One region of the Pseudomonas cistanchae genome, then DNA from elsewhere that is predicted to be linked to it. Evidence: predicted binding sites of a transcription regulator. Region 1 holds the regulator's gene; the other holds the start of a gene.
The links. Region 1 encodes FliA, which starts transcription of late flagellar genes. Its sites were predicted from a motif close to CTAAAGTTTNNNNNNNNNNNGCCGNTAA; they were not measured.

Region 1 (4,525 bases):
CTCGATGCCATGGTCGACCGCGTTGCGCACCAGGTGCACCAGCGGATCGGCCAGCGCCTCGACCAGGTTCTTGTCGAGATCGGTCTCTTCCCCGACCAGCTCCAGATTGATCTCTTTCTTCAGGCTGCGCGCCAGATCGCGAACCAGGCGGGGAAAACGCCCGAAGACTTTCTTGATGGGCTGCATGCGCGTTTTCATGACGGCCGTCTGCAGATCGGCAGTAACTACGTCCAGGTTGGAGACTGCCTTGGACATGGCTTCGTCGCCGCTATTGGAACCCAGACGCACCAGGCGGTTACGCACCAATACCAGTTCGCCGACCATGTTCATGATCTCGTCCAGGCGCGCGGTATCCACTCGTACAGTGGTTTCGGCCTCGCTAGGCGGTGGTGCTTTTTCCGCTGCAGCCGCAGGCGCCGGGCTTGCGGCAGCTGGCTTGGCCACTTCCTTCGCAGCGGGTTTGGCTACAGGTTTTGCAGCTGGCTTGGCGGGCTCGACTGCAGCAGCGGCCGGCGCTTGGATCGCCGCAGGCTCGACGAACTTGCCTTTGCCATGCAGTTGGTCAAGCAGCGCTTCGAATTCGTCATCGGTGATTTCATCGCCAGCGCGGGGCGCACTTGGCTCAGCCGCCGCTGGCGCAGCCGGTTCAGGCGCCGAGAACTGGCCTTTGCCGTGCAACTGATCCAGCAGAGACTCGAATTCGTCATCGGTAATTTCGTTGCTTGCACTGGCAGCGGGAGCCGCAGGCGTAGCCGCCTGTGCAGGTGCTTCGGCGGCAAACTGGCCCTTGCCGTGCAACTGATCCAGCAACGACTCGAACTCGTCGTCGGTGATTTCATCAGACGCGGCGGCTGCAGCCGGGGCAGCGCTGCGCTCTTCGTCCATCGCATCGAGCAACTGGTCGAATTCGCTGTCGGTGATATCTGCTGCGGGAGGGGCGACGTTCGTCTCGACCACAGGAGCTACCGGTTCAGCACCGGCAGGCTCGGCCAGACGGGCAAGTGCGGCCAGCAGTTCAGGAGTCGCGGGAGTCGGCTCGACCCGCTCACGTACCTGCGAGAACATTCCGTTGACCGCGTCCAGCGCTTCCAACACAACGTCCATAAGCTCGGAATCGACGCGCCGCTCACCCTTGCGCAGGATGTCGAACACGTTTTCGGCGATATGACAGCACTCCACCAGCTCATTGAGCTGAAGGAATCCGGCACCACCCTTGACGGTATGGAAGCCGCGAAAAATCGCATTTAGCAGATTCATATCGTCCGGGCGGCTTTCTAGCTCGACCAACTGCTCGGACAATAATTCGAGAATCTCGCCGGCCTCTACCAGGAAATCCTGAAGGATTTCTTCATCGGCGCCGAAGCTCATAGACGTGCTCCTAAAATCCTAGGCTGGAAAGCAGATCGTCGACGTCATCCTGATTAGAAGCGACGTCTTCACGCTTATCGGCATGAATCTGCGGACCTTCACCATGGGAAGGCTGTTTTTTTTGTTCTTGTTCGGCACGTAACTCGACATGGTTGTGTTGAACCCCGGCCAAGCGGTCGACCTGGCTGGCCATCAACACCAGTTTCAGCAGGTTGCTTTCAACCTCGGTAACCAGCTGCGTGACCCGCTTGATCACCTGGCCGGTGAGGTCCTGAAAATCCTGGGCTAGCAGAATATCGTTCAGGTGACCTGACAGGGCTCCGCTGCTGCGTTCACTCAAGGCAAGAAAATGCTCGATGCGCTTGGCCAGCTCACGGAAGCCATCGGCGCTCAGCTCGCGTCGCATGAAACGGCCCCACTCCGCGCTCAAGGCCTGAGCCTCGTCGCCGATGCCATTGACTAGCGGTGCACTCTGCTCGACCAGATCCATGGTCCGATTGGCCGCTTTCTCGGTCATCGTCACCACGTAGTTCAGGCGCTCGGTCGCGTCGGTTATTTGCGACACTTCAGTGGCATGAGGTACCCGTGGATCAATCTGAAAATTGACAATGGCGTTATGTAATTCGCGGGTCAGCTTGCCCACTTCAACGTACAAGCCATGATCGCGGGTCTTGTTGAGTTCGTTAATAACCTGAACCGCTTCGCCAAAGTTGCCTTGTTCAAGGCTATCAACCAGCTGGCGAGCGTTGTGTTTCAAGGACGACTCGAAGTCGTCCAGGGGATGATCATCATGTTCCATAAAACCCTCGCGGCAGACATCAGCCGTTAACCCGCTCAAAGATTTTCTCAATCTTTTCCTTCAGCACTTGGGCCGTGAAGGGCTTGACCACGTAGCCATTAACCCCCGCTTGAGCAGCTTCGATAATTTGGTCGCGCTTGGCTTCCGCGGTCACCATCAACACCGGCAACTGCTTCAGGCGCTCATCCGCCCGTACCGCGCGCAGCAGATCGATACCGGTCATGCCGGGCATGTTCCAGTCGGTCACCAGAAAATCAAAACCGCCGCTTTGTAACATCGGCAGTGCCGTGGTGCCGTCATCGGCTTCCGCGGTGTTGGTGAACCCCAGATCACGCAAAAGGTTCTTGATGATCCGTCGCATCGTCGAAAAATCGTCAACGATGAGGATTTTCATATTTTTGTCCAAGTCGACCTCCGTACCGTCCCGAACGTAACCAGCACCTGGCTACGCCTTTTAATCATGAAACCGGCCTGGCGGGCCGTTGCAAAAAATCTGTATGGCTAAATCGACAAGCCAATATCTACCAGCCCGCTCTGCAACGACCGCTGCTTTCTAGTTCGCGCGCCACTCACCCAGGCGTGCACGCAACCGCGCGGCGCACTGGCTATGCAACTGGCTGACACGCGATTCGCTAACCCCAAGTACTTCACCAATTTCTTTCAAATTCAGTTCTTCGTCGTAATACAGCGCCAGCACCAGGCGCTCGCGCTCTGGCAGGTTGGCAATCGCATCGGCCAGGGCCGTTTGAAAGCGTTCGTCTTCCAGATCGCGAGAAGGTTCGGTGTAGGCGGAGCTGGCATCTTCACGCAACCCGTTGTGCTCGCCGTCCTGCAGAAGGTCGTCGAAACTGAACAAACGGCTGCCTAAAGTGTCCCCCAGAATGCCGTAGTAATCCTCGAGACTCAATTGAAGTTCGGCCGCAACCTCTTGATCTTTAGCGTCGCGGCCCGTTCTGGCCTCAATTTTTCGGATGGCGTCGCTGACCATGCGGCTGTTGCGATGCACCGAACGCGGGGCCCAGTCGCCTTTGCGAACTTCGTCGAGCATCGAGCCACGTATGCGAATGCCGGCAAAAGTCTCGAAACTCGCGCCCTTGCCGCCGTCGTATTTTTTTGACGCTTCGAGCAGGCCGATCATGCCGGCCTGAATCAGATCATCAACCTGCACACTCGCCGGCAAGCGCGCCAGCAGGTGATAGGCGATGCGTTTTACCAGAGGCGCGTAGCGCTCGATCAGTTGATGCTGGGAATCCTGTGCTTGCGCTTTGCTGTACATAAGGAGTCCAGTAGCTGCTGTCATGTGGCCGAATCCGCAATCGGTTGGCGTACCAAGCGTTCGACGAAAAACTCCAAATGACCGCGTGGGTTGGCCGGCAGCGGCCAGGCATCGACTTTCTGCGCGATCGCCTTGAATGCCAATGCGCATTTGGAGCGCGGAAATGCTTCGTAAACCGCACGCTGTTTCTGTACGGCCTTGCGTACCGATTCGTCGTACGGCACGGCACCTACGTATTGGAGGGCCACGTCGAGAAAACGATCAGTAACTTTAGTCAGCTTAGCAAAGAGATTGCGTCCTTCCTGGGGACTGTGGGCCATATTGGCCAGAACCCGAAAACGGCTCATGCCATGGTCACGATTGAGCAGTTTGATCAGCGCATAGGCGTCGGTGATCGAGGTCGGTTCATCGCAGACAACCACCAGCACTTCCTGAGCCGCGCGCACGAAGCTCACCACCGAGTCGCCGATACCGGCTGCGGTGTCGATGATCAACACGTCGAGATTGTCGCTGATGTCGCTGAACGCCTGGATCAGCCCGGCATGCTGCATATGGGTCAGTTGCACCATGCTCTGGGTGCCCGAGGCTGCCGGCACGATCCGAATACCGCCCGGGCCCTGCAGCAGCACATCGCGCAGCTCGCATTCGCCACTGATGACATCTTCCAAGGTGCGCTTGGCGGTCAAGCCGAGCAGCACGTCGACGTTGGCCAGACCCAGGTCAGCATCCATCAGCATCACTCGCCGCCCCAGATCGGCTAGAGCAAGGGACAGATTCACCGACACATTGGTCTTGCCGACGCCACCCTTGCCGCCGGTCACCGCGATCACCTGTACGGGATGCTTACCCATGTTATCTACACACCTTGTCTATCTTCGACTGAAGCCATGTGGCTGCTTGCGCTGCAACGAACCACGACACGAACATACTATGCCTGATCTCAACGACCACGGCTGCGCTAGCAATCAACCTGCACGACGCGCTGGCTGCTGGTAGAGCCCGGCAAACACCTCGGCCATTGCATCTTCGCTTGGCGCCTCGTCGGATTGCAGGCCAACTGCGCGGCTCACCAACTGGTGGCT
Region 2 (4,525 bases), on a different contig from region 1:
AGCAGCGCCGGCCAGACCGTCAGCCGTCTGTGTGGCTCGTCCATGAGCGCGCTGCATACAGCCGTGCAGGCAATCCAGACCGGTAACGGCGATGTTTTCGTGGTCGGCGGCGTGGAGCACATGGGCCACGTTGGCATGATGCACGGCGTCGATCCAAACCCGCACCTGTCGCTGTACGCCGCAAAGGCCTCGGGCATGATGGGCCTGACCGCTGAAATGCTTGGCAAGATGCACGGCATCAGCCGTGAGCAGCAGGACGCGTTCGGTGAGCGTTCGCACCGTCTGGCCCACAAGGCCACCGTCGAAGGCAAGTTCAAGGATGAGATCATCCCGATGCAAGGCTACGACGAGAACGGCTTCCTGAAAGTCTTCGACTACGACGAAACCATTCGTCCGGAGACCACCCTGGAAAGCCTGGCCGCGCTGAAGCCTGCGTTCAACCCGAAAGGCGGTACCGTGACTGCGGGTACTTCTTCGCAGATCACCGACGGCGCTTCCTGCATGATCGTCATGAGCGCCCAGCGTGCTCAGGACCTCGGCATTCAGCCGATGGCCGTGGTTCGCGCCATGGCAGTGGCCGGTGTCGACCCTGCGATCATGGGTTACGGTCCAGTACCGTCCACCCAGAAAGCCCTCAAGCGTGCTGGTCTGAGCATTTCTGACATCGATTTCTTCGAGCTCAACGAAGCCTTCGCTGCCCAGGCCTTGCCTGTGCTGAAGGACCTGAAAGTGCTCGACAAGATGGAAGAGAAGGTCAACCTGCACGGCGGCGCGATTGCGCTGGGTCACCCGTTCGGTTGTTCCGGTGCGCGTATCTCCGGTACCCTGCTGAACGTCATGAAGCAGAACGGTGGTACGTTTGGCGTGTCCACCATGTGTGTGGGCCTCGGCCAGGGCATCACTACCGTCTTCGAACGCGTTTAAGCGTCGAAGGTGCGAAACCGGGGCCTTGTGCCCCGGTTTTTGTTTATCGGCAAAAAATTTCCAAGGAATTAAGTCATGCAGCTACAGCCCGGACTTTATCGCCACTACAAAGGGCCTGAGTACCGTGTGTTTGGTGTGGCCCAGCATTCCGAGACCGAGGAGTGCATGGTGGTCTATCAGGCGCTGTACGGCGATTACGGCTTGTGGGTGCGACCGCTGCAGATGTTTTGTGAAAGTGTCGAAGTGGACGGTGAAAGTGTTCCGCGCTTCGCCTTGATTCATGCTGAAACCCCGATTTTTTCGCGGCCCTGAGTCGAGGTCGCTCCGTAGCCGCGCTTGACCTCGGCTTAACCGCCACTATATATAGCGGTGCCGCGCCGGCTGGCTTTTGAGCGACTGCGCGGCCCAGCTCTGTTGAACTCGACCCTGAGGCACCTATAAACACCGCCGTCACGGCCTGCTTCAGCTTGTCTTGACTACACCCGCTAGGTTTAACGCTCCAAGGCTATCCGCCTTTCAATTTACCGAATTCAGGAATTTTCCAATCCATGGGCAAATCGCTGGTCATCGTGGAATCCCCGGCCAAGGCCAAGACCATCAACAAGTACTTGGGCAGCCAGTACGTGGTGAAGTCGAGCATCGGCCACATCCGTGACCTGCCTACCAGTGGCTCGGCAAGCGCCGCCAAGGAGCCGGTCAAACGCGGCAAGGCGGCCGCAGGCGAAGTGCCAGCGCTTACTCCCAAGGAAAAAGCCAAGCGTCAGCTGGTCGCGCGTATGGGCGTCGATCCCGATCACGGCTGGAAGGCCAAGTACGAGATCCTGCCTGGCAAGGAAAAGGTGGTCGAAGAGCTGCGCCGGTTGGCCAAAGATGCTGACACCATCTATCTCGCAACCGACTTGGACCGCGAAGGGGAAGCCATTGCCTGGCACCTGCGCGAATCCATCGGCGGTGACGACAGCCGCTACAAGCGTGTGGTGTTCAACGAAATTACCAAGAAAGCCATTCAGGAAGCCTTCTCCAAACCAGGCGAACTGGATATCAACCGGGTCAATGCCCAGCAGGCGCGGCGTTTCCTCGATCGCGTAGTGGGTTACATGGTTTCGCCGCTGCTGTGGGCCAAGATCGCTCGTGGCCTGTCCGCCGGTCGCGTGCAGTCGGTCGCGGTGAAACTGGTAGTCGAGCGTGAAAAAGAGATTCGCGCCTTCGTTCCTGAAGAATACTGGGAAGTGCATGCTGACCTCGGTACCGCCAAAGGCGCCAACGTGCGCTTCGAAGTGGCCCGTGAGAACGGCGCCGCTTTCAAACCGCTGAACGAAGCCCAGGCCATGGCGGCCCTGGCGACGCTCAAGGCGTCCAGCTACAGCATCGCCAAGCGTGAAGACAAGCCGACCAGCAGCAAGCCATCGGCCCCGTTTATCACGTCGACCTTGCAGCAGGCCGCGAGCAACCGTCTTGGCTTCGGCGTAAAGAAGACCATGATGATGGCCCAGCGTCTGTATGAGGCCGGTTACATCACCTATATGCGTACCGACTCGACCAACCTGTCCGCCGACGCCGTAAGCATGGTGCGCGACTTCATTGAGGGCGAGTTCGGCAAGAAGTACCTGCCTGCCAATCCAATTGCCTACAGCAGCAAGGAGGGTGCGCAGGAAGCGCACGAAGCGATCCGTCCTTCCGACGTCAACCTCAAGCCGACTCAGCTGAGCGGCATGGAGCGCGATGCCGAGCGCTTGTACGAATTGATCTGGCGCCAGTTCGTGGCGTGCCAGATGCCACCAGCCGAGTATCTCTCGACCACCGTGACGGTGACCGCTGCGCAGTTTGAGTTGCGCGCAAAAGGCCGCATCCTCAAGTTCGATGGTTACACCCGCGTTCTGCCGCAATTGAGCAAGCCGGGCGATGACGACGTCCTGCCGGAAATGAATCAAGGTGAGGTGCTCAAGCTGATCAAGCTGGATCCGAGCCAGCACTTCACCAAGCCACCTGCGCGCTATTCCGAAGCCAGCCTGGTGAAGGAGATGGAGAAGCGCGGTATCGGTCGTCCGTCGACCTATGCGGCGATCATTTCGACCATTCAGGATCGCGGCTACGTTGCCTTGCACAACCGCCGTTTCTACTCGGAAAAGATGGGCGATATCGTCACCGAGCGCCTCGCGGAAAGCTTCTCCAACCTGATGGACTATGGCTTTACCGCCGGCATGGAAGAGCACCTGGACGATGTGGCCCAGGGTGAGCGCGAATGGAAGCACGTGCTCGACGAGTTCTATGGCGATTTCAAGAAAAAACTTGAAGTGGCTGAGGCGTCCGATAGCGGCATGCGTGCCAATCTCCCAACGCCGACCGATATCGCCTGTCGCGAATGTGGGCGGCCGATGATGATCCGTACCGCTTCAACCGGCGTATTCCTCGGTTGTTCCGGTTACGCGTTGCCACCCAAAGAGCGCTGCAAGTCGACGCTCAATCTGGTCCCGGGCGATGAGATTGCCGCAGACGACGAGGGTGAGTCGGAATCCCGTGTTCTGCTCGGCAAGCATCGCTGCCCTATCTGTGCGACCGCCATGGATGCCTATCTGCTGGATGAAACCCGCAAGTTGCATATCTGCGGCAATAACCCGGACTGCACGGGGTATGAGATCGAGCAGGGGCAGTACCGGATCAAGGGTTATGAAGGCCCGAGCCTGGAATGTGACAAGTGCGGCAGCCAGATGCAGCTTAAGACCGGTCGTTTCGGCAAGTTCTTCGGCTGCACCAACAGTGAGTGCAAGAACACCCGCAAACTGCTGAAAAGCGGTGAAGCGGCGCCGCCGAAAATGGACCCGGTGAAGATGCCGGAGCTCAAGTGCGAAAAGGTCAACGACACCTACATTCTGCGCGATGGAGCATCCGGTCTGTTTCTTGCAGCCAGTCAGTTCCCGAAGAACCGCGAAACCCGCGCGCCTCTGGTGATGGAGCTGATTCCGCACAAGGCCGAGATCGATCCTAAGTATCACTTCCTGGTCGACGCCCCGAAGAAAGACCCGGACGGGCTTCCTGCGGTGATTCGCTACAGCCGCAAAACCAAAGAGCAGTACGTGCAGACTGAAGTAGACGGTAAACCAACCGGTTGGCGCGCGTTTTACGATGGCGGCAAGTGGAAGGTCGAAGACAAACGTTGATCGAGTGCACCGCGCCTACCTCAGTAGGCGCCTTTAGTCGCTTTGTTCAAGTGGAGCGCACCGTTATGGCCAACGAACTCTATACCCGTACCAATCAGAAGATCTTTTATGCGGGCTTGTCCCTCGAGTCCTGGCGCAAGGCTGAGGAGATTCGAGCGATGAATGCGCAAGCGCTGATTCAGGCCGAGCGCGAGGCGACGTTGTTTCATTTGTATGGCGCGTTGTTAGGGCTGTGCCATGAAATAGCGGGCTACTACCGTTTGCCTGGTAGCGATGCATCGCGTGCCGAGGCTTTTCTCGACAAGGCGGTGTTGGCTGCTGCGCCGAGCCAGGAACTGGGCGAATTGGTCGAGCTGGTGCAACATCCACACACATGGCTCGCTCAGCTGCTTGAGGCATACCAGTTGTTGTTCCAGCCGCCACAAGCAGCCAAGAGCAGCAAG

Region 2: topA (type I DNA topoisomerase) is a predicted target of FliA. The motif match lies at 1,416-1,443, and genes of this name have one in related genera.

Annotation. Positions count from the first base shown of each region.
Region 1 is NZ_JBTLWN010000005.1:117,726-122,250, forward strand. It holds gene ACX0MV_RS14920 (chemotaxis protein CheA) at 1-1,368, opposite strand, end outside; gene ACX0MV_RS14925 (protein phosphatase CheZ) at 1,379-2,167, opposite strand; gene ACX0MV_RS14930 (chemotaxis response regulator CheY) at 2,187-2,561, opposite strand; gene fliA (RNA polymerase sigma factor FliA) at 2,721-3,467, opposite strand; gene fleN (flagellar synthesis regulator FleN) at 3,464-4,294, opposite strand; gene flhF (flagellar biosynthesis GTPase FlhF) at 4,409-4,525, opposite strand, start outside.
Region 2 is NZ_JBTLWN010000003.1:218,688-223,212, reverse strand. It holds gene fadA (acetyl-CoA C-acyltransferase FadA) at 1-924, shown strand, start outside; gene ACX0MV_RS11100 (DUF1653 domain-containing protein) at 1,000-1,236, shown strand; gene topA (type I DNA topoisomerase) at 1,473-4,082, shown strand; gene ACX0MV_RS11090 (DUF6586 family protein) at 4,148-4,525, shown strand, end outside.